DNA from 3 places in the Lysinibacillus sp. NPDC097279 genome. Region 1 is predicted to be linked to each of the others. Evidence: predicted binding sites of a transcription regulator. Region 1 holds the regulator's gene; each other region holds the start of a gene.
What was found. Region 1 encodes CtsR, which represses protease genes until heat stress. Its sites were predicted from a motif close to ATGGTCAATAAAGGTCAAACA; they were not measured.
Positions count from the first base shown of each region.

Region 2: the regulator CtsR is predicted to act here: its motif matches at 1,645-1,665, upstream of clpP (ATP-dependent Clp endopeptidase proteolytic subunit ClpP).
Region 3: the regulator CtsR is predicted to act here: its motif matches at 4,750-4,770, upstream of ACIQ1H_RS20885 (ATP-dependent Clp protease ATP-binding subunit).

Region 1 is NZ_JBIWDA010000006.1:62,567-70,103, forward strand. Features, by position in the region: gene ACIQ1H_RS19415 (ATP-dependent Clp protease ATP-binding subunit) at 1-1,696, opposite strand, end outside; gene mcsB (protein-arginine kinase McsB) at 1,686-2,795, opposite strand; gene ACIQ1H_RS19425 (UvrB/UvrC motif-containing protein) at 2,792-3,334, opposite strand; gene ACIQ1H_RS19430 (CtsR family transcriptional regulator) at 3,348-3,818, opposite strand; gene ACIQ1H_RS19435 (DUF4870 domain-containing protein) at 4,120-4,425, opposite strand; gene ACIQ1H_RS19440 (class I SAM-dependent methyltransferase) at 4,550-5,242, shown strand; gene corA (magnesium/cobalt transporter CorA) at 5,343-6,305, shown strand; gene ACIQ1H_RS19450 (hypothetical protein) at 6,487-6,696, opposite strand; partial or broken gene ACIQ1H_RS23030 (protoglobin family protein) at 7,031-7,528, shown strand; gene ACIQ1H_RS23035 (methyl-accepting chemotaxis protein) at 7,535-7,537, shown strand, end outside.
Region 2 is NZ_JBIWDA010000004.1:259,894-267,430, reverse strand. Features, by position in the region: gene whiA (DNA-binding protein WhiA) at 1-431, shown strand, start outside; gene ACIQ1H_RS17240 (HPr family phosphocarrier protein) at 541-798, shown strand; gene clpP (ATP-dependent Clp endopeptidase proteolytic subunit ClpP) at 972-1,559, opposite strand; tRNA gene ACIQ1H_RS17230 (tRNA-Arg) at 1,867-1,941, shown strand; gene ACIQ1H_RS17225 (basic amino acid ABC transporter substrate-binding protein) at 2,447-3,241, shown strand; gene ACIQ1H_RS17220 (amino acid ABC transporter permease) at 3,333-4,037, shown strand; gene ACIQ1H_RS17215 (amino acid ABC transporter ATP-binding protein) at 4,034-4,756, shown strand; gene ACIQ1H_RS17210 (spore coat protein) at 4,808-5,422, opposite strand; gene ACIQ1H_RS17205 (LemA family protein) at 5,582-6,163, shown strand; gene ACIQ1H_RS17200 (TPM domain-containing protein) at 6,163-6,933, shown strand; gene ACIQ1H_RS17195 (S9 family peptidase) at 7,295-7,537, shown strand, end outside.
Region 3 is NZ_JBIWDA010000008.1:37,094-44,630, forward strand. Features, by position in the region: gene ACIQ1H_RS20855 (alpha-amylase family glycosyl hydrolase) at 1-369, shown strand, start outside; gene ACIQ1H_RS20860 (DegV family protein) at 707-1,564, opposite strand; gene ACIQ1H_RS20865 (Cof-type HAD-IIB family hydrolase) at 1,655-2,464, opposite strand; gene ACIQ1H_RS20870 (serine aminopeptidase domain-containing protein) at 2,590-3,354, shown strand; gene ACIQ1H_RS20875 (metal-sulfur cluster assembly factor) at 3,408-3,716, shown strand; gene ACIQ1H_RS20880 (Crp/Fnr family transcriptional regulator) at 3,871-4,566, opposite strand; gene ACIQ1H_RS20885 (ATP-dependent Clp protease ATP-binding subunit) at 4,825-6,951, shown strand; gene ACIQ1H_RS20890 (YjzD family protein) at 7,009-7,203, opposite strand.

The DNA.
Region 1 (7,537 bases):
CACCAAACATTACTTCTGCAAGAGCTCTTGCAAGTTCTGTTTTTCCGACCCCTGTAGGACCAAGGAAAATAAATGAACCAATTGGACGCTTCGGATCTTTTAAACCTGCTCTTGCGCGTCGAATCGCACGAGAGATTGCCTCAACAGCCTCACCTTGCCCAACAACTCGTTTGTGTAATTCTTCCTCAAGCTGTAATAGTTTAGATGATTCTTCATGTGCAATTTTTGCAACAGGAATTCCCGTCCACATCGACACGACAGCTGCCACATCGTCTACCGTTACTTTTGATTCGGCTTTACCTTGTTCTTCTTTCCATGTTTTACGCGTTGTTTCGATTTCGTCTTTTAGCTTTTGCTCTGTATCTCTTAAAGACGCAGCCTTTTCAAATTCTTGACCAGATACAGCCGCATTTTTCTCAGAGCGCACATTTTCAAGTTTATCTTCCAATGCCTTTAAATTTGGTGGCACTGCGAATGAACGTAAGCGTACTTTTGAACCAGCCTCATCAATTAAGTCGATGGCTTTATCAGGCAGGAAGCGGTCTGAAATATAACGATCACCCATTTTTGCCGCTGCCTCAATTGCTTCATCTGTAATTTTCACACGGTGATGCGCCTCATAGCGATCACGTAAGCCGTGAATAATTTGAATAGCTTCTTCAACTGTCGGCTCATCAACTTGAATAGGCTGGAAACGACGCTCTAAAGCTGCATCTTTTTCAATGTATTTGCGGTACTCATCTAATGTTGTCGCACCAATACATTGCAATTCACCGCGTGCTAAAGATGGTTTTAAAATGTTAGAAGCGTCAATGGCACCTTCTGCCCCACCTGCACCGATAAGCGTGTGTAATTCATCAATGAATAAAATGACATTGCCTGCTTGGCGAATTTCATCCATTACCTTTTTCAAACGATCCTCAAATTCACCACGATATTTAGTACCCGCAACAACTGTCCCCATATCAAGCGTCATAACACGTTTGTCGCGGAGAATTTCTGGTACCTCGTTGTTAATAATTTGTTGCGCTAAGCCTTCTGCTATTGCCGTTTTACCTACCCCTGGTTCACCAATAAGCACAGGGTTGTTTTTCGTACGACGTGATAGCACTTCAATTACACGGGTAATTTCTTTACTTCGACCAATAACAGGGTCTAGTGAACCTTCACGAGCAATCTGTGTTAAATCACGTGCTAAGCTATCCAATGTAGGCGTATTTGCAGCCTGTGTAGCCTGTTGTCCAGATTGTGCATTGTCATTATTACCTAACAACAATAATACTTGCTGACGAGCTTTGTTTAAGCCCACACCAGCATTGTTTAAGACACGAGCAGCTACCCCTTCGCCTTCACGAATAAGCGCTAATAGTAAATGTTCTGTGCCAATATAGGAATGACCTAATTTACGCGACTCATCAACCGATAATTCAATAACTTTCTTCGCACGAGGCGTGTAGTGAACGATTGGTCCAACATCCTCAGTTCCTTTACCGACTAGCTCTTCAATACCTGCTTCAATCATTTGAGGGCTAATATCGATGGCTTCTAATGCTTTCGCAGCTATACCACCGCCTTCACGAATAAGCCCTAAAAGAATATGCTCTGTTCCTATTGATTCGTGCTTCCAACGAATTGCCTCTTCCTGTGCAAGCTGTAATACTTTTTGTGCGCGTTGTGTAAAACGATTAAACATCATATGAATCCTCTCCTTTTCCCCCTATAATAGGCTTACTCTTAACTTCTAAAAATAATGCCTCTCGCAGCATTTTTGCTCTTGCTCTGTCTCGCTCAGCAGGCGGTAAAACCTCTCCTGCATAGTGCTGTAGAAATCCTGGCTGCATGCTGACAACACACTCGTTTAAAGAGGTTGCTTTAATATTATCAATCATCTGCAAATCGACCCCTAAACGCACATTCGATATGCAAGTAGCAGCTTCTTCACTTGTTAAAATTCGAGCATGCGTTAGTGTTCCTAAAGCTCTGTATACACGATCTTCTAATGCAAGTTCCGCTTTTTCCATTAGCTTACTTCTTGCTTGTCGTTCTTTTTGAATAATTTTTTCTGCAACACTTTGGATGTCTGCTAAAATGTCTTCTTCTGTTTTTCCTAATGTAATCTGATTCGACACTTGATAAATATTTCCAAGATTCTCACTACCTTCACCGTATATACCCCTAACGGTCATCCCTAAACGAGTCATTGCATTGATGATTTGGTTCATCTGACCTGTCAATGTAAGCGCAGGAAGGTGCATCATAACAGAAGCTCGTAATCCCGTGCCGATATTTGTAGGACAACTTGTTAAATATCCAAAAGTATCACGAAACGCATACGGCAAGGCTCCTTCTAGGGCTCGATCAATCTTATTTGCTTGCTCATATGCCTTCTGAAGTTGAAAACTTGCCGTCATACATTGAATGCGTAAATGGTCTTCTTCGTTCACCATAATACAAATAGATTCATCCTCAGATAACAACATTGCGCCGACTTGCTCTTTTTTTGCTAGCTGCGGACTAATTAAATGCTTTTCAACTAAAATTTGTCGTTGTAACGTTGTTAAATCTTTTATAGAAAAGTAAGAATATCTTTCTTGAAGCTTGGAACTGTCCTGTATTGCGTGGGTGACAGCTTGCTCTACCTGTAAAGCCTCGTTTTCCGAAAACACTAAAGGAAAACGAAACCCATCTAAGTTTCTAGCAAGGCGGATGCGTGTACTAATGACAATATCTGAATAGTCATCCTCCATATCCATCCATGCAGGTGTAGCACGCTCTAAAAACGATTCAATCATCATGACACATCACCACCTTCGAATTGTAGCTGCTGCTCAAGATCTTTTGCCTTGTCACGAAGCTTCGCCGCTTCCTCAAATTGCTCCTCGTCCACCGCATCCTTCATGCGTTTCCGAATATCTTCAATCTGTTTTTTAATGACAAAAACATTGTTTTGAGCACCAGGCATTTTACCGATATGCTGCGGTCCAGCTTGAATTCGATTAAACAGCTTTGGCAAATGCTCGCTAAATGTGTCATAACAACTAGGGCAACCGAATTTACCCTCTTTCAAAAATCGCTTATACGTAAATCCACATTGTGGACATGTTTGTTGCTGAGGTGGCGCTTGCTGTTTTTCACCGACTTTTTGCCATGTAGGTGAGCCAAACCAGTTGGATAATAATTGTTGAATCGATACAGGCTCTTGTTTAAACTCTGCATGGAACGGATGGAACTGTGAGGCACAGACATCGCAATAATGGTGTTCCACCTTCTGCCCACTTTGTACTTGTGTCACAGTTACTGTTGCATTGCGCTGCTTGCAATGTTCGCAAATCATTTCCATCACCTCTTTATTTTTGCTTTTCATATTTAATGGTTGTTAACATCGCTCGCAAAATTTTCGCACGAATGCTATCCCGTAAAGGTAGTTGTAAATCTAAAGTCGAACGATCAACCGCTGCTAACATTAATTTCGCTTCTCGCTTTGAAATTACCTGCTCGTCAATTAAACGATATACTAAACCTTCTGCAACCGTTTGCGAGGCTCCTCCTTCAATTTGCAAGAGCACATCATCTATTAGATCAATTTGTGAGTTTGCACGGACACGTAAAATACGAATGTATCCACCGCCACCCCGTTTACTTTCAACGAGGTAACCCCGCTCGGCTGTAAATCTTGTATTGATTACATAATTTATTTGTGAGGGCACACATTGAAATTTATCAGCAATTTCACTACGTTTGATTTCAATATGCCCTTCTCCACCTAATTCAAGTACTTGCTTTAAGTAGCCTTCTATGATGTCTGAAATATTACGCACTTTAAGAATACACCTCGCTTACCTCACTGACTTTGACTATCTTTGACTATCTTTGAGTATATTATACAAAACGCTTGAAAATAATTGCAATTATTTCGCACAAAGATTTGTGTAAAGCGCATGGATATGACATATTGCCTTCATCATGACGTGCTTTTAGTTGTGTGTAAAAAAGCGCATGGACTACTAAGAAAATGCTTGTCCGCTAAAAATATTACTCGTTCTTGTCTATAATGTACCCTTTTTGCTTAAAGAAAAAACGCAAGCATATGCTCATAGCATATACTTGCGTCGTTAAAAATTATACCCAGCGACCAACAATTGGGTAACGCCAAGGTTCATCTGAAAAGGCCTTCACGATTCCGATAATAGGTACGATGTATACCATAGCGATGAATATTAGTAAGAACGGTAAACCGATTAATACAAATGATAGGATACCAGCAATTACAATCAATATGCCCATCACGATTTGGAACAATAGCGCTTGCACCGAAAAACTTTTCACTTCTTCATCAGAACTAATTAGGAAAAATAAAATCGGCACTAAAAATGGCGCAAAAAACGCACTGGCATGTATGATTACCTTAGACCATTTTGTTTCCATATATATCAACCTTCCTTTATGGTGTGTCATTATGATTAATACTTCTATTTACGGAACTATACGCAAAATAGTTTCAAAAGCTGCTTAAATTTTTAAAACTTTTTTGAAAGGTATGTGATACTAGATGGAATTTAATAACACGCTTGCGAACGAATATGAAAAGGGTATACGAAGAACATTACCAAGTTACGATGCCATGCTACGTTTAACGAAAGCTTTTTATCAATCCACACTGCAAGAGCAAGCAAGTTTTTTAGTTGTAGGCTCAGGTAGTGGTAATGAAATTATACAGTTAGCCGAGCATAGACCCGATTGGTCATTTGTCGGTATAGATCCGTCTGAAGCAATGTTGAAAATTGCAGAAAACCGTCTGCAATCATTACCAAATGATATTTCTCTACTACAAGGCACAATACTAACTGCATCGGTTCCAGCAATGCACTTTGATGCGGCGAGCTGTATATTAGTACTCCACTTTATTGAATCCTACGAGGAGAAACTTGCTACCTTAAAAGAAATTGCACAACGTTTAAAATCTGGTGCACCATTTGTTCTTGTTTCTAAATACGGACAACTTAACTCCGCTGAAACAGAGCTTCAATTTGACCTATGGCGTGCATATTGGCAACAGCACACAAAACTTTCAAGCTCGGAAATAGCGACTATGGAGCAATCTATCCGCTCACTTTCATTTATGCGTGAGGAGGCGATTGTTACGCTGTTACAACAGGCAGGTTTTTCACAGCCTTCGAGGTTTTTTGCTACAACACTATTCGGCGGTTGGATATGCTATAAAGAGCAACTTGAATCCCTATAATATATAGTAATGTACGATAAGTAAATGAGGTAATGATCTTACGGTGATATGTCTCCTCTTACGTACTTAAAACGAGATAAACAGATATGAGGTGATTGCCGTGATTCGCACGATGGCCATGACGAAAGATCAACAATTAATTAAGGACTTTCCACTTGAAGACCTTAAGCAAAACGATTATGAGTGGTATTGGGTAGATTTTAATTGCCCTACTGCAGAAGAAGAACTTTTGCTCGATACATTTTTTCATTTTCATCCACTTGCAATTGAAGACTGCTTAATGCGTCTACAGCGACCAAAACTCGATTTTTACGATGACTATCATTTCTTCGTTATTCACAAATTAAATGAAGAAACGTTAATTGCTGAGGAATTAAATATTTTTCTTTCTGACCATTTCATTGTTACTTTCCACAAAAACGAAACAACCGAAATTGAAAAGGTTCAGAAGCTTTTAGAAGATCAGCCGAAGTATTGGGAACGAGGCGCCGTTTTCCTGACGTATCAAACAATCGATAAAATAGTCGATAGTTATTTCCCGCTTGTATATAAAATCGAGGATCATTTAAATGCGCTTGAAGATGAACTGACTTATCAAAATAATGTAAATGCAATGCAAATTGTGTTTGAATTCCGTAGTGATTTGCTCCATCTACGACGCACTATTTTACCAATGCGTGACTTATTGTATCGAATACTTAGCTCATATCGCTTTGCACTGAAAAAATCGGAAAGAGCTTATTTCGGTGATATCCACGATCATTTAGCAAAGCTTACAGAAATGGTCGAATCTAATCGAGAGCTTACAGCAGATATGCGCGATAGTTATATGGCCATGACCTCTAGCCGTATGAACGGCATTATGATGATGTTGACAATCGTCTCCACCATTTTTATCCCATTAACATTTATTGCGGGTGTTTACGGCATGAATTTCGATAATATGCCCGAACTTCATGGGCGCTACAGCTACTTTATTGTACTTGGTATTATGCTATTACTTGGACTATTTATGTTAGCATTATTTAAACACAAAGGCTGGTTCAAACTATTTAAACCATAAACTACTAAGCTACCCTATTAGCTTTCAAAAAAATCCGCGCAAACTTCTAAGGAGAAATAAGGCACGAAGGTCAGCGAAATGCTTAGGCAAATAGCCTGACTCATGCTTTGCCCTCAGAAGGCAAACGCGGATTTTTAACATATAAAAAATTAAGGATCTACTTACATGTCTCGATGATGGATTAATATGGACCTCGATCATCCACTTTATTTTCACCTTGTTGCGGGAATAAGAAGTATGCGAGCACACCCGATACTATCGTTGCACAAATCGTTATTAATAGTTGGTTTAGATCTGGTACATCTGCATAATATTTAGTTAACATATAAACAGAGCCAATTGCTACAATTACCATCACAGGAATTACAAACTTAAAACGCTTTTTCTCCATGTAATACCTCCTCAATACTATTTTTATCTCACATGCATTTTTTTGTAAAACTAAACAGTTCGTATTTTACAGGTTTCCTACTTGAAATTCAAATTGCCCTAATGCTATGAAAAATTAGTGTGTCATAGGTAATCCGACTAATGTCAGCTTCCTAAGTAAAAAAATAATAAAAAAATATAGAAATATCGGAAATTTTTAACCAAATATAGTACAAAAAATAGTAGAATAGATTTAATACCATATATTCACCAAATTTACAAACCTAACAATAAATACACAAAGAGTCTTCAATTACTATCATTATTATGGATTTATAAAGAATGGAGCAGACACAATGAGTTGGTTTACAAAGAAGAACAATTATGGTTATTCAATTACACTTACACCTGAGGAATTTAAACAACATGTACAATTAGATGTTTCAAACTATCCTAAACTACAAAAACAATTACAGTTATTAGACTTAACAACTGAAGATTTAGCAATCATTAAACAATTACAACCTTTAGTAAAAAATGTTATTCCTGAAATGGTCGATCAATTTTATGCAGCGATTAGCTTAAGTCAAAACTTACTAGATATTATTAATAGAACATCCCAAATTGATCGTTTAAAAGTGACTTTACATAAGCATTTAAGCGATATTTTCGAGAGTCACATCAATGACGACTACATCAAAGAAAGAAAAGCAATCGCTGAGACACATGTTCGAATTGGACTCCAATCAAAATGGTATATCGCTTCATTCCAATCACTCACTTCGACTTTTACAAGCTTTGCAAATGATTTAGATATTTCAAAGCATGATGCTATACGTGCCATCAATGCCTTCTGTAAAATC
Region 2 (7,537 bases), on a different contig from region 1:
AAACAATTGAACGAAAGAAGGGCTTTGTGACATACTTAAAAGAAGCGGAAAAGATTTCCGATTTTTTAAACATTGTCGGAGCTCATCAAGCGATGATGAAATTTGAAGATGTTCGCATACTACGCGATATGCGAAATAGTGTTAATCGTATTGTAAACTGTGAAACAGCAAACTTGAATAAAACAATCGGTGCTGCACTGCGCCAGGTAGAAAATATTCGCTTTATTGAAAATTCAGTAGGGCTGGATCAGTTGCCTGAAAAGCTTCGTGAAATTGCACGCTTACGTGTGGAATATCAAGATGTGACGTTAAAAGAACTTGGTGAAATGGTATCAAGTGGAACGGTTAGCAAATCAGGCGTTAATCATCGATTGCGTAAAATAGATGAAATAGCAGATGCACTAAGAAGAGGTGAAAAAATAGGCGGTTAAGCTTTCATACAAAAGACAGAAAGCAAGTGCAATCGCTTATTGTTCTTCTGCTGTAAAGTGCGGTAATATAAAACTAAGAGACGAACGGTAGTGAAGGAGAGAATTGCGAATGACTGAGAAAACAGTCCAGGTAAAATTAAAATTAGGACTTCAAGCTAGACAAGCGGCTTTGTTTGTACAGGAAGCAAATCGTTTTAGTGCTGATATTTTTCTTGAAAAAGATGAGAAAAAAGTAAATGCCAAATCCATTATGGGTGTAATGAGCTTAGCGATTGCTAAAGGTACGAAGGTTGTTTTAAGCAGTGAAGGTAGCGATGCAGAGCAAGCGGTTACATCATTAGCTGCTCTTATTGAAAAAGAAGACTAAATAAAAAACCCTCTAAGTCACCTGGACTTAGAGGGTTTTTAGCATCATCGCCGTTGCTTTCCGCGGGCTATGAGTGCCAGTCACTAGTGCAATTCGAAAGATTCGGAATTGTTTAAGTGCCTGACACACATAAAAAACCCGCTAAGTCATCTGGACTTAGCGGGTTTTTCTAATTAACGTTCGTTACGTACAAAAATGTGGTCGATTAAGCCGTACTCTTTAGCACGTTCAGCTGTCATGAAGTTATCACGATCAGTATCTCGTGAGATGACTTCTAGTGGCTGACCAGTACGTTCAGATAAAATACCATTTAATTTTTCACGAAGGAATAAAATGCGTTTTGCAGCAATTTCAATTTCAGTCGCTTGACCTTGTGCACCGCCAAGTGGTTGGTGAATCATTACTTCTGCATTTGGTAACGCATAGCGTTTACCAGGTTCACCAGCAGCAAGTAGGAACGCACCCATTGATGCAGCCATACCAATACAAATTGTTTGTACTTTTGGCTTGATGAATTGCATTGTATCGTAGATTGCCATACCAGCTGTAATAGAACCACCTGGTGAGTTAATGTAAAGAGAAATGTCTTTATCTGGATCTTCTGCTTCTAAAAATAGAAGCTGCGCAACGATTGAGTTTGCAACGTTGTCATCAATTGCACTTCCTAATAGGATAATACGGTCTTTTAGTAGTCGTGAATAAATGTCATAAGCACGCTCACCACGACTTGTTTGTTCAATAACTGTAGGAATTAAATTCATGTTAAATCCTCCTTAAAAAGCTAAATTCGAATACTTTTACTGAAATCATCCATTATATTTCAGTTGTAACCTTATCATACACATTATAGTCAGGGAAGGTCAAATATTAACGCTGATATTAAGAAATAAAATCCCTAATAAAAATTTTAAATAATAGTTGAATTGTGGACAATAGGTTTGTATAATGGAAAGGTCGTAAGTTAAAGTACAGTACACTATTTTGCAGGTATGCTTCTACAATGAGGGTTATCTACATGATGCTTTACCGTAAAGCCTAAGAGTGAGTACTTTTTTTTTATGTTCAATTGCCCTCGTGGTGTAATGGATAACACGTAAGATTCCGGTTCTTGCACTGGGGGTTCGATTCCCTCCGAGGGCGCCATCTACTGATGAATTGATTTACTTTTATAGCTCGATTCTCCTATTAAGTTGCTTAGCAGCCTGCTTAATGGAGAAAGAGAGGAATATGGTGGAAATCTGTCCCGTAGGCATTATTCCCATTATGATTCCTTTCTAAACCATCAAAAGCAATAACTCCAAAAAGTTTTTTAGTGAACATACTGATCGTGAAGCTAGCATTGCTAGCACAAAAGAAGAATCCTATCTGAGGGGATTCTTTTTTTGTGGTCAAAAATATCTAAATTTAGCATAAAAATCATCTTAATATTGCATAAGTATACATTTTCAGACATAGATATTGTTTTTATTACATAATTTCTCTACGTTTTGTATTATAAAATTAATTATTATGAAAAAATAATCACTTTTATACGAAATCGTATTGTATATCCCCTCTATTGACACTATAATTGACCTAATAGTCTAACATTTCCGAATTGATAAAATTGAATTAGTCGGAAAATATTAATCGTATAGGGGGAAAAACTATGAAAAAACGTTTTTGGACGTTATTAATGGTTGTAGCAGCATTTACGCTAGTACTAGTAGGCTGTGGTGCAAAAGAAGATGCATCTTCTGGTGACGCAGTTTCTGATGGTGGCGGTAAGGACAAAGTTTATAAGGTAGGTACAGAGGCTACTTTTGCACCATTTGAGTCGATTGACGATAAAGGGAATATTGTAGGATTAGATGTCGATATTTTGCAAGCGATTGCAGATGAAATGGGCTTTAAAGTGGAATGGGAAAACATCGGGTGGGAACCTGTATTCCAAACAATTAAAAATGGTGAAACACACATCGGTGCATCGGGGATTACGATTAATGAAGAACGTAAGGCGTCATTTGATTTTACAGAGCCATACTATGAATCTCAATTATTAATCGTAGTTAAAGAGGATTCAGATATTACGTCATTAGCAGATTTAAAAGATAAAAAGATTTCAGTGCAAATAAATGCCACTGGTCATATGGCTGCAAAAAAATTACAAGGTGATGCAAGCACAAACATTATGGCATTTGAAAGCCAACCTGTTGCTATTCAAGAAATGTTAAATGGGAACGTTGATGCAACAATTGGTGATAATGCAGTTATTTATGAATATATTAAAGCTAACCCAAAAGCAAAACTTAAAGTAGTTGAAGATGATGCATTTGAAAAAGAATACTACGGCTTTATGGTGAAAAAAGGTAATACGGAATTATTAAACCTATTGAATGAAGGTCTACAAAAAATTAAAGACAATGGTAAATTAAAAGAAATTACTGGTAAGGACTTTAAGTAATGGATGATGCCGTTAGCCTAATCATGCTAGCGGCTCATTTGATTTATTAGCGTATTTAATAGAGAAATTGATAGGGAAAGTAGGGGTTCTAATGGACATCTTTGATTTACGCTGGGACATAGTTTGGAACTACCGTGATATGTTTATCCGTGGTATTGGTATAACAATCATCTTAACACTCAGTGGTTATTTTGGTGGTATAATTTTAGGCTTACTATTAGGTTTAGGGAAAGTATCTAAAAATAAGTTTATTTACTGGCCATGTAAACTATATGTCGATTTATTCCGTGGGACACCAATGCTAGTGCAAATTTTATTAATTCATTTAGCGGTGATTCCAACGATTTTTGGCCATTCATTAGGATATATGGTGTCAGGTATAACTGCGCTTGTATTAAACTGTGCAGCCTATAATGCAGAAATATTCCGTGCGGGAATTCAAAGCATTGATAAAGGACAAATGGAGGCAGCGCGTTCTCTTGGCCTAACACACAATCAAGCGATGAAAAAAGTTATTTTACCACAGGCTTTCAGACGAATGATTCCACCACTTGGCAATGAATTTATTGCATTATTAAAAGACTCATCTTTAGTAACGGTTATTGCAGCGCCAGATATTTTATATGCAAGTAAAGTTGTGGCAGGTGCGAGCTTCCGTTTCTGGGAACCTTATATTGTAGCCGCATTGCTATACTTAGTTTTAACATATGTTGTGACAAAGGTAGTCGCGTTTATTGAAAAACGATTCAGCAACAGCTATATCCCTCGTAAAGCGGAAGGGAGAGAAGCAAGATGATTAGAATTGAAAACTTACACAAATACTTCGGAAAACTGGAAGTATTAAAGGGCATTGATTATGAAATACATGAAAAGCAAGTTGTCTGTGTTATTGGACCTTCAGGATCAGGAAAAAGTACTTTTTTACGTTGCATAAATATGCTAGAAGAAGTGACAGATGGTGCAATTTATATAGAGAATGTGAAGGTAAATGGACCAAAAACGAATATCAATGCTATTCGAGCAGAGGTCGGAATGGTATTCCAACAATTTAATTTGTTCCCTCACATGAATGTCATTGATAATGTAACAATGGCACCAATGCAAATTCGCAAAATGAACCGTGCAGATGCAGAGAAACTAGGGCATGAGTTACTGCAAAAGGTCGGGCTAGATAGTAAGGCTTACAATTATCCTGAGCAACTTTCAGGTGGACAACAGCAACGTGTAGCGATTGCAAGAGCATTAGCGATGAAACCTAAAGCTATTTTATTTGATGAGCCAACTTCCGCATTAGATCCAGAAATGGTGAAAGAAGTATTAGATGTTATGAAAAATCTAGCGATTGAAGGAATGACAATGATTGTCGTGACACATGAAATGGGCTTTGCACGAGAAGTTGGAGATCGTGTTGTGTTTATGGATGGTGGCTATATCGTAGAAGAAGGAACACCAGAAGAACTCTTTGGTAACCCGAAAAATGAGCGGACAAAAGCCTTTTTAGGAAAAGTTTTATAAAAAAATGGGAAAAACCATTCAACGCATAAGCGATGAATGGTTTTTTTGTATTTAATGGAGGGGATTTGTAGTTGTCGCATAGGCATCAAGCATTGCACGCATATCTTGTTGCGTGTATTGTGGCACTTGATAATAGCCATGCTTATTTTGGTAAATAGATACTTCGTATGCCATCTCGATGCAGTTGGGAATACTATCAGCAACTACGCGACGCACAACTGGATTTGTTGTTTCAGTTGCCGCTGCAGTCATACATTTAGCTGAACCTTTATGTGCACCAAGTAAGAAGCCTGAAATGACTTCATCATTGATCTCACTTGCATTTTGCATAGGCTTTTTCGGCTGAGAAGGCTTAATGCCATATTGGAAGTTGTTCCCTGTCTGCATTTCATAGCGACCAGTTGGAACAGAAGGATCATGCCCTGTTTTAAATGATTCCACAATCGTATTGTACATTCCGAGTGTGAAATTATATTGATTATCTAAAATGCTAAGTAGTTCTGGGTCTTTTACTTGTGGACGTAAAATAATGGATAGGTTTAGTCCAGCGATTATTTCGCCAATCGTTTCATGCATGTCCATAACTTCATGGCCACCATGATTTAGGCTTTGTTGTTGGTTAGGTGTTGTTGCATTGTTTTGTTCATTATAAAAAGATTGTGACAAAAAAAACGCCTCCTGAATGGTTTAGTTTGTTGCAGTAGTTAGTATGCCTTGCAAGTACTATTTCATACGATATAAATCCGTTTGCATATATTTAGCATAGCGATGTTTTTTTGCAACACATTAGAGGTATAACAAAAGAAAGTTAAGGAGGATAAAAAATTGAAAAAAATACTTGGACCAGTAGGGATAATCGTTATTATTTTAGCTGTATTAGCTTTACTATTTATTCCAAAATATAATAGTCTTGTAACCGCTGAGGAAAATGTTGACTCGAAGTGGGCTCAAGTCGAAAATCAGCTACAACGCCGTTACGATTTAATTCCGAATTTAGTGGAATCTGTAAAAGGGTACGCTAATCACGAGCAAGAAGTCATTACTAGCATTACGGAGGCGCGTGCACAAATGGGCAATGCACAAACACCCGAAGAACAAGCGAGTGCAAATGATGCGTTAAACGGCGCACTTAGTCGATTACTTGTAGTCGTAGAAAATTATCCGAATTTAAAAGCCGATGCAAATTTCCGTCAATTAATGGATGAACTGGCGGGGACAGAAAATCGACTAGCGGTAGCACGTGAGGATTACAATAATGAAGTACAAGGCTTTAATAAAAAAGTAAAACGCTTCCCAGGGAATATTATTGCAGGTATGTTTGGCTTCGAACAAAAGGAATACTTTAAGGCAGCGGCTGGAGCTGAAAAAGCACCTGCAGTAGATTTTAGTGATTCGGGTAAACAATAATGAAACGGTTGACAGTAACGCTTTTAGTTGCGTGTTTTATGTGGTTTGTTACAGCTAACAGCGCACTAGCACAGTTGCCCACACCAATGAAAAATACGTACATCCATGATTTTGCAAATGTGCTTTCAAGTTCTGTAAAGGAAGAACTTAATCATTATTCAGAGCAATTAGATAAAGGCACAGGTGCTGAAATAATGATTGTTACAATGGATAGCATTCAAGGGCAAGAGCCAAAAATGTATGCTACGCAATTAATTCGTGCATGGGGTATTGGAGATGAAAAGAAAAATAATGGTGTTCTGCTATTGGCTACATTTGGGCAAGGACAAGGAAATAATGATGTAGTCATTGCTGTTGGTCAAGGTTTAGAGGGAGCGTTACCAGATGGAAAATTAGGACGTATTTTAGATAATGCTTTTTATCCATCTGCAAGTACAGGTGAAGTCGATCAAGCTTTTCAAGCGACATATGCTGAATTATTTCAAACAGTAGCTAAAGAATATAATTGGGATGGAGAGATGCCGACACAAGCAGTGGAGGGTGAGTCAATGCCCAATTGGCTATTTGTGTTACTCGTTATTTTAGTGCTTGTTTTCATTATCTTCTCAAATGGCGGAGGCGGACCACGTTCAAGGGGACGCGGAGGTTATCCAGGAGGATTTGGAGGCGGCTTTGGCGGAGGTTTTGGTAGAGGTGGTTCCAGCGGTGGCGGGTTCGGTGGCTTTGGAGGCGGATCATCTGCAGGCGGCGGAGCAAGCCGAAAGTTTTAATTGTTTGGTGACTGGCACAATTTAAGTGCCAGTCACTCAAACAATTCTGAATACTGAAAATCCACGAAGACTCCTACGGGAAAGCACGCAATGTAAGACGCAACAAAGCGCGCATAAGCGAGGGTTGCGGCTTACGCTGTGCCCGCGGAAAGCGAAGTGGATTTTAACGCTTTAGAAGAACAAATTGTTTAAGTGCCAGTCACTCAAACGAAGGACTTTCCTTAATAGGAGGGTCCTTTTTTATTGGATAAAAAGGATAAATAAATAATTATTATCAATTATTGACAAATTAACTAATTTTGTTATAATTTCATTGTATCGACAAACGATATAACGAACACTGATATAAGGAGGAATTACTTTGAAAAAAAGATTTTTGTCAGCATCTTTAGCGGTCATTTTAACAGCCTCTGTTGTTTATCCTGTTTCCGTACAGGAAGTTCGTGCTGCTAATGAAACTAGCAACATTACTATTGCACAAGAGGAACGCCTAACAGCAAAAGAATTTCTTGATTTAGCTGTAACATCTTTAACATTCCAACATGGCTCAGAATCAATGCGTCAAGAAGTGATTAATAAGTGGGTTAAAGACGGTGAATTAGAT
Region 3 (7,537 bases), on a different contig from region 1:
TTTGAAGTCATTACAAATGACAATGGTTTACTTGTATTTACACGAAAATCTGATGAAGAGCAATGGATTATTATGGTGAACAATACGGGGAAAACACAACGTGTCGATTTAACACCAGAGCAAATTGGTGAAGGCAAAATGCTAAACGGTATTTTACAAGAAGAAAAGGTACGTATAAATGAAAAAGATGTGTACCCAGTCATTTTAGACCGTGAAATTGTAGAAATATATCAAGTAAAAGACGATGAAGGACTAAACATTCCTTACATGGCTGCGCTTGGATTAGTCTATGTTGTATTTATTGGCTTTGTCATTGTTATTATTAAACGAGGTAAAAAACGTCGTCAAGAACAAGACGCCGCAAAGTAAAAAGAGCAAAGAGGCTGGGCAATAGAGAAAAAGTGTTAGATTGACGTCCATCTAACACTTTTTTCTGTTGACGTTGTTGTTCGCTACGGCGGACGCTTTCCGCGGGCACACCGTAAGCCGCAACCCTCGCTAACGCGCGGTTTGTTGCGTCTTACGTTTTGTGCTGTTCCCGCAGGAGTCGCCGCCTCCGCTACCAACAACTAGTATTCTCTTCTAATTTTTTATTTATTGCAAAAGAAGTAATAACAAAGTGTACACTCATTTTACACAACAGACATTTACTAACATCGTTGTCTCTCTTATTAGAATTTTAAAGTTATGTCCTGTTCTCATTATGCTATGCTTGGTAGCTCTTATTCGTAAAGAAAATAGCGATCGTACCTGGTCCAACATGAGAACCGATAACTGAACCAATCATTGTTATTTGAACTTCTTTTGGAGCGAATTTTTCCTGTATCGATGCCTTTACGTCGTTAGCGAAGGCCTCGTCATCACTGTGACTAATGCCAACAATTTTGTCAGAAAAATCACCACCGCGCTCTTGCATAATATCTAACATACGTCCAATCGCTTTTTTACGACCACGTGATTTTTCAATCGGTACAAGTTTGCCATCCTCAACATTTAAAATGGGCTTAATGCTAAGGAGCCCACCAAGAAATGCACTTGCCTTCGAAACACGACCGCCTTTCGCAAGGTAGTCTAAATCTTCCACTGTAAAAAGATGTTCCATCTGTGAAGCGAGTGAGGAGACTTTTGTTTCAATTTCCTCAAGCGAAGTACCAGCTTTACGTAGTTGAACGGCTTCTTGAACGATTAAGCCATGACCTAATGAGGCACATTTTGAATCGATAATTGCTAGCTTTAACGTAGGATATTGCTCGATTACTTGGTTGCGAATCATTACAGCTGTACTATACGTGCCTGACAATTCAGATGAAAAGGCGATATAAATGCCTTGCTCTCCGCTTTTTGCAAGGTCTTCAAAATGCTTTAAAAAAAGTTCTGGTGAAACTTGTGAAGTTTTTGGATGTGCGCCTTGTCGGATAGCATCGTAAACTTCTTTAGAATCAATCGATAGGACATCATCATATTCGTTGTTATTTACTTGTACTCGTAGTGGAAGTAGAATGACATCATTCTCTTCGTAGTAAGACTTCGGTAAGTCACATCCACTATCAGTAAAAATTTTCATCATCTTAACCTCCTAAAAAATTATATTTATTAGTAATGCTATACTTCGTCCAAATTTTAAATGGCTGAAAAAATGGAAATAGCTACTTATCTATGATAATTTTAAGCGCTCAATCAGTATTTTAGCAATGCCATCATCGTTATTCGTCGTTGTAATTTCATTGGCAATGTTTTTTAAGCTAGCGATTCCGTTCCCCATAGCGACGCCAATACCAGCATAATCAATCATTTCTAGATCATTGTCCTCATCACCAAAGGCGATAATACGCTCACGCGGAATACCTAAATCTTTAGCTACATGTGAAATTCCGACAGCTTTATTTAAGCCACGACGGACAATTTCAATAATGTGAAGCGGAGCACCCCAACGACGATGCTCAATCACTTCCGCATGAACTTCTTGTAAATGGTCACGTATAATCATTGAGTTAGTTTCGTTAGCTTGAATTAGTAGACTCGTGGGATTAACTAATAGATTTGTCGAAATATCACCGAGCGTAATTTTGGGATTCCCCATGTTAAAAATGTTTAGTATCCGATCATCCTCTGTATGCACATATATGTCATCCTTTACTTCAGCGATAATATTTTCATATTCATAGCTATTTACCGAATCGACAACCTCTCGTACAACGTTTAAGTCAATCGGTGTATGCATTGTTTGCCAAGCAGCATTTTTAGGATGGTGGACATAAGCACCATTAAAATTAACAATAGGTGTTGTTAAACCAAGCTCATGATAGTAAATGTCACTTGCACGGTAAGGACGACCTGTGGCAATCATCACTTGATGCCCTTGTTCCTTAGCCTGCAATAATGTTTTTTTAGTTTTTAAAGAAATTTGTTGTTGGTCCGTCAATAACGTACCGTCTAAATCTAAAACGATTAAATGCGGTTTCATTGCGTGTTGCCCCTTTCCTATATGTTTGAATAGTATCTCTTTGTAATCCATACGTCAAAATTTTGTCACATTGAAAAAAGTTTGCTAACATAAAAAAGGTTAGACAAAAGTTGGGAGTGACAAGAATGTTAGTAAAGAATGAAATTTGGGGACAAATTCCTTTGTTACATATATCGACAGATAATATGAATGAAAATACCCCCGTAGTAATTTTCTTACACGGCTTTATGAGCGCAAAAGAACATAACTTACATTATGCATACCAGTTAGTAAATAAAGGGGTGCGTGTCCTATTACCAGATGCAAAACTTCATGGTGATCGCAGTGAAGGATTAACAGAGACTCAAATGAATCTACATTTTTGGGATATCGTTTTAAATTCTATTCATGAAGTAGAGCAATTATATAAAGAATTAAAGAATAAGCAATTACTAGCTAACAATAAAATTGGTGTGGCTGGCACTTCGATGGGTGCAATCGTTACATCTGGCTGTCTAAAACGTTATGATTGGGTTCAAACGGCAGCAATATGTATGGGTGGCCCAGGTTTTATTAAATTAGGTGCCTATCAATTGCAACAAATGGCTAAAAGCGGTGTGAAATTTCCGATGTCTGAACAAGAAGTACAAAAAACGAACGAACTTCTCGCAAAATATGATATCAGTTTAACACCAGAACAATTCGCTGGCCGCCCAGTATTCTTTTGGCATGGTGAGCATGATAAAACCGTTCCTTTTAATGATACGTATGACTTTTATTTATCATTACGTGCATACTACGATGAAAATCCGAGCAACTTAAAATTTATTGCAGATAAACATGCTGGTCATACTGTAACACGTACAGGTATGCTAGCGGCAACTGATTGGCTTGCACAGCATTTGGCATAATAAGAAGCATCTGCTATGATTAAGTTAACACTGTGACGAAAGGAGAAATACAGATGGATCAAGATATGAAAGACAGCATGTTAAGTGCATTAGAAAACGTAATCGACCCTGAGCTTGGAATTGATATCGTCAACTTAGGTTTAGTATATGATGTAGATTTAGATGACGAGGGGTTAGCAACAGTTACAATGACACTAACGTCAATGGGCTGTCCAATGGGACCAGTTATTGTTGACCAAGTAAATACAGCTATGAGTGAACTACCAGAGGTGAAAAGTACAAATGTAAATATTGTATGGAATCCACCATGGTCTAAAGATAAAATGTCTCGCTATGCGAAAATGGCATTAGGTGTCCGTTAGTAGTTGGCATTCTAACGAGATGAATAAAAAATCCCTGCTTGCACATAACTGTAAGCGGGGATTTTTTATTTATTTTTTACTTAAGCTCACTGAAGGTTAAGTAGTCAAAATGAAATCGCAAATGGCCTACATACGACGCGTTATCGTTAATAAATCAGTCTATACGGCAAATTTGTAATGGGCAATTTTCACAGGCAATTTCATTTTTTAAATATTGTAAATCAAGAATCGTAATATAACCTTTTTCGAAGGATAGAATGTGATGCTTTTTTAGATCGTTCAACATACGGTTAATCATTTCTCTACTTGTAGCACATAAATTCGCAATTTCTGAATTCGTTAATGGAAAATCGATAAAAATGGACTCATTTTCTAATGGTTTGCCATAAGTATTTGAAAGGCGAATTAATGTTGAAAATAAAGCACCTTTTTTACCATTTAACACTAAATCACGTAATCGGCTTTGATATTTTAAATTTTCTGTTTGCAACCATTTCATATACTCTACCATTAAATGTGGCTGCTCCACTAATAGATGCTCTAATGATTTACGACTTAACACATACAACGTTGAAGTTTCTAAAACTTTAGCTGTCATCGAAAAATAAGTAAGGTTACAAAATAATGAGCCTTCACCAATTATACTATCAGGACCGCAAATTCGAATTGTTAATTCCTTGCCACTCTCGGTTTCCTGGCTAATCGAAATAGCACCTGTTTTAATATAATAAATCTCTTTAGCTCGTTCCCCTTCTAAGAAAATTTTACTATCTTTATTCACTTTAATAAAAACACCATTGTTTTGAAAAAGTGCATGCATTTTCTCTTGGATATTATCCATTAGTACCATATATCAAACACATCTCTTTCTTTTTGTAATAGAAATTACCTGTATTACAAAAGGATGACGATAATCATTTCGATATATTAAAACAACGAAACATACCACTATTATAACGTAATTTTCCATTTTTCAGTAAAAAATTTTTGAGCTTTTTTTTTGCTACGGTTTGTCGATTGTTGTAAAATAAAGTTAGTCAAAAAAGGTCAAACTTTTAATTGAAATTAAATTAGGGTAAAGATATAAAAAGAGAAGAGGAGTGCTACAATGCAATTTCAACAAACTGATGATAAAAAACCATTAGAGCAATTTGGTCGTAACTTAGTAGAAGAAGTAAAAAACGGCAAAATGGACCCTGTAATTGGACGTGATGAAGAAATTCGCAATGTCATTCGAATTTTAACACGAAAAACGAAAAATAACCCAGTGTTAATCGGTGAACCAGGGGTAGGTAAAACAGCCATTGTCGAAGGGTTAGCACAACGTATTGTAAAAGGTGATGTTCCAGAAGGATTAAAAGAGTGCGTATTGTACGAGCTTGATATGAGCGCATTAATAGCGGGTGCAAGTTATCGTGGTCAATTTGAAGAACGATTAAAAGGCGTATTAAAAGAAGTGAAAGAATCTGAAGGGCGCATTATTTTATTTATCGATGAAATCCATACGATTGTTGGTGCTGGTAAAACAGATGGAGCAATGGATGCTGGCAATATGTTAAAACCGATGCTTGCACGTGGTGAGCTTCACTGTATAGGTGCTACTACACTAGACGAATATCGTATGTATATTGAAAAAGATCCCGCTTTAGAACGTCGCTTCCAACAAGTGCTTGTTCGTGAACCATCTATTGAAGATACCGTTTCTATATTACGTGGCTTAAAAGAACGCTTTGAACTGCATCATGCGGTTCGTATTCATGATCGGGCAATTGTAGCGGCTGCTGAGCTTTCAAATCGCTATATTACAGAGCGTTTTTTACCAGATAAAGCGATTGATTTAATAGATGAGGCATGTGCAATGATCCGTACAGAAATCGATTCAATGCCACAAGAATTAGATGCGGTGACTCGTCGAATAATGCAATTAGAGATTGAAGAACAAGCATTACGTAAGGAAAAAGATGAAGCTAGTAAAAAACGTCTGGAGCAATTACAAGAAGAGTTAACAAAACTTAAAGATTCATCAGAAGGTATGCGTAAACAATGGGAAGCAGAGAAAGAAGCATTGCAAGGCATCCAGAAAAAACGTGAATTACTGGATAAATACCGTCGTGATCTAGATGAAGCGGAAAGTAAATATGATTTAAATAAAGCAGCTGAATTACGACATGGGAAAATTCCTGCCCTTGAAAAAGAGCTTCAAGAGATGGAAAAACATTTAGAAAAAGGTAGTGAGACACGTATTTTGCGTGAGGAAGTTACTTCTGATGAGATTGCTTCAATTGTATCTCGTTGGACTGGTATTCCTGTCACTAAGTTAGTGGAAGGCGAACGTGAAAAATTACTGCGTTTAAAAGATACATTACATGAACGTGTTGTGGGGCAGGATAATGCTGTTCAGCTTGTTACAGAAGCCGTATGGCGCGCGCGAGCTGGCATTAAAGACCCACATCGCCCAATTGGTAGTTTCTTATTCCTAGGGCCAACAGGTGTAGGTAAAACTGAGCTCGCTAAGGCACTTGCTGCCCAGCTGTTCGATTCTGAGGAGCATTTTATTCGTATTGATATGAGTGAGTATATGGAGAAACATAGCGTATCTCGTCTCGTTGGTGCACCTCCAGGCTACATTGGCTATGAAGAAGGAGGTCAATTAACGGAAGCCGTTCGTCGTAATCCGTATGCTGTCGTATTACTTGATGAAATTGAAAAAGCTCATCCTGATGTAGCGAACATTTTATTGCAAATTTTAGATGATGGTCGCATTACAGATAGTCAGGGACGAATGGTGAACTTTACAAATACCGTAATTATTTTAACATCTAATATTGGCTCGAGCTATTTAATGGAAGCACAAGAAGATGATGCTGGAGTCGAGGATTTAGTTATGGCCGCATTACGCCAGCACTTTAAGCCAGAGCTATTAAATCGAATGGACGATATTATTATGTTCCATGCGTTATCTGAAGAACATTTCACAGCCATTGCTTGGAAATATGTTGAGCAGCTTGTAAAACGTGTAGCTGAGCAGGAAATCACGTTAAATGTTGATCAAGACGTAATTGAATGGGTTGTGGAGCATGGAGCAGATCCACAGTTTGGTGCACGTCCTTTAAAACGCTTTGTGCAACGGTATATCGAAACAGCAGTTGCTAAGGAGTTACTGCGTGGCGAAGTGCTACCAGGAGAAACATTGCATATTAAAATGCAAAATGGCCAGTGTGTAGTTGAAAAATAATAAATAGAAAAAAACCTGTTTCGCATGAGGCGAGACAGGTTTTTTTTATGATTTTTATTAATGATGGTCTGCAGCTTCTGGTGTTGGCTCGTTTGGAATGATTGCGCCAATAACAAAAATTAGTACAGAGAATACAACTGAAAGGATCGCACCAGTTTGGAAATCAAATGGTACTCCAATTACAGCACTTACTACGTAGTTTAACATAGAAACTAGTAAGAATGACCATATGAACGTTACGATATATTGCATTAATTTCACCTCAACCGAACTTTTTTATTACATATACATTATCATATCATAACATAAGCCGAAAAAAAAAGAACCTTTTATCAAAAAGTGGCGCATTCCAAGCGGTGATTTATGGCAATATTGTCACAACATTTTAGCTTGTTGACAGAACGGAATTGTTTAAGCAGCGAAGGAGCGAGTTCTAATGGCGATAACAGAAGTTTTATCGGCGATTAAGAGACTTCATTCGGCGATACTAGGACTATTACCGTCGATGGGACGACTATCTTCAATATGGTATACTAAATTTTAATTCACCTTGCACCATTCCTTCATTATGAGTTATAATTATGAC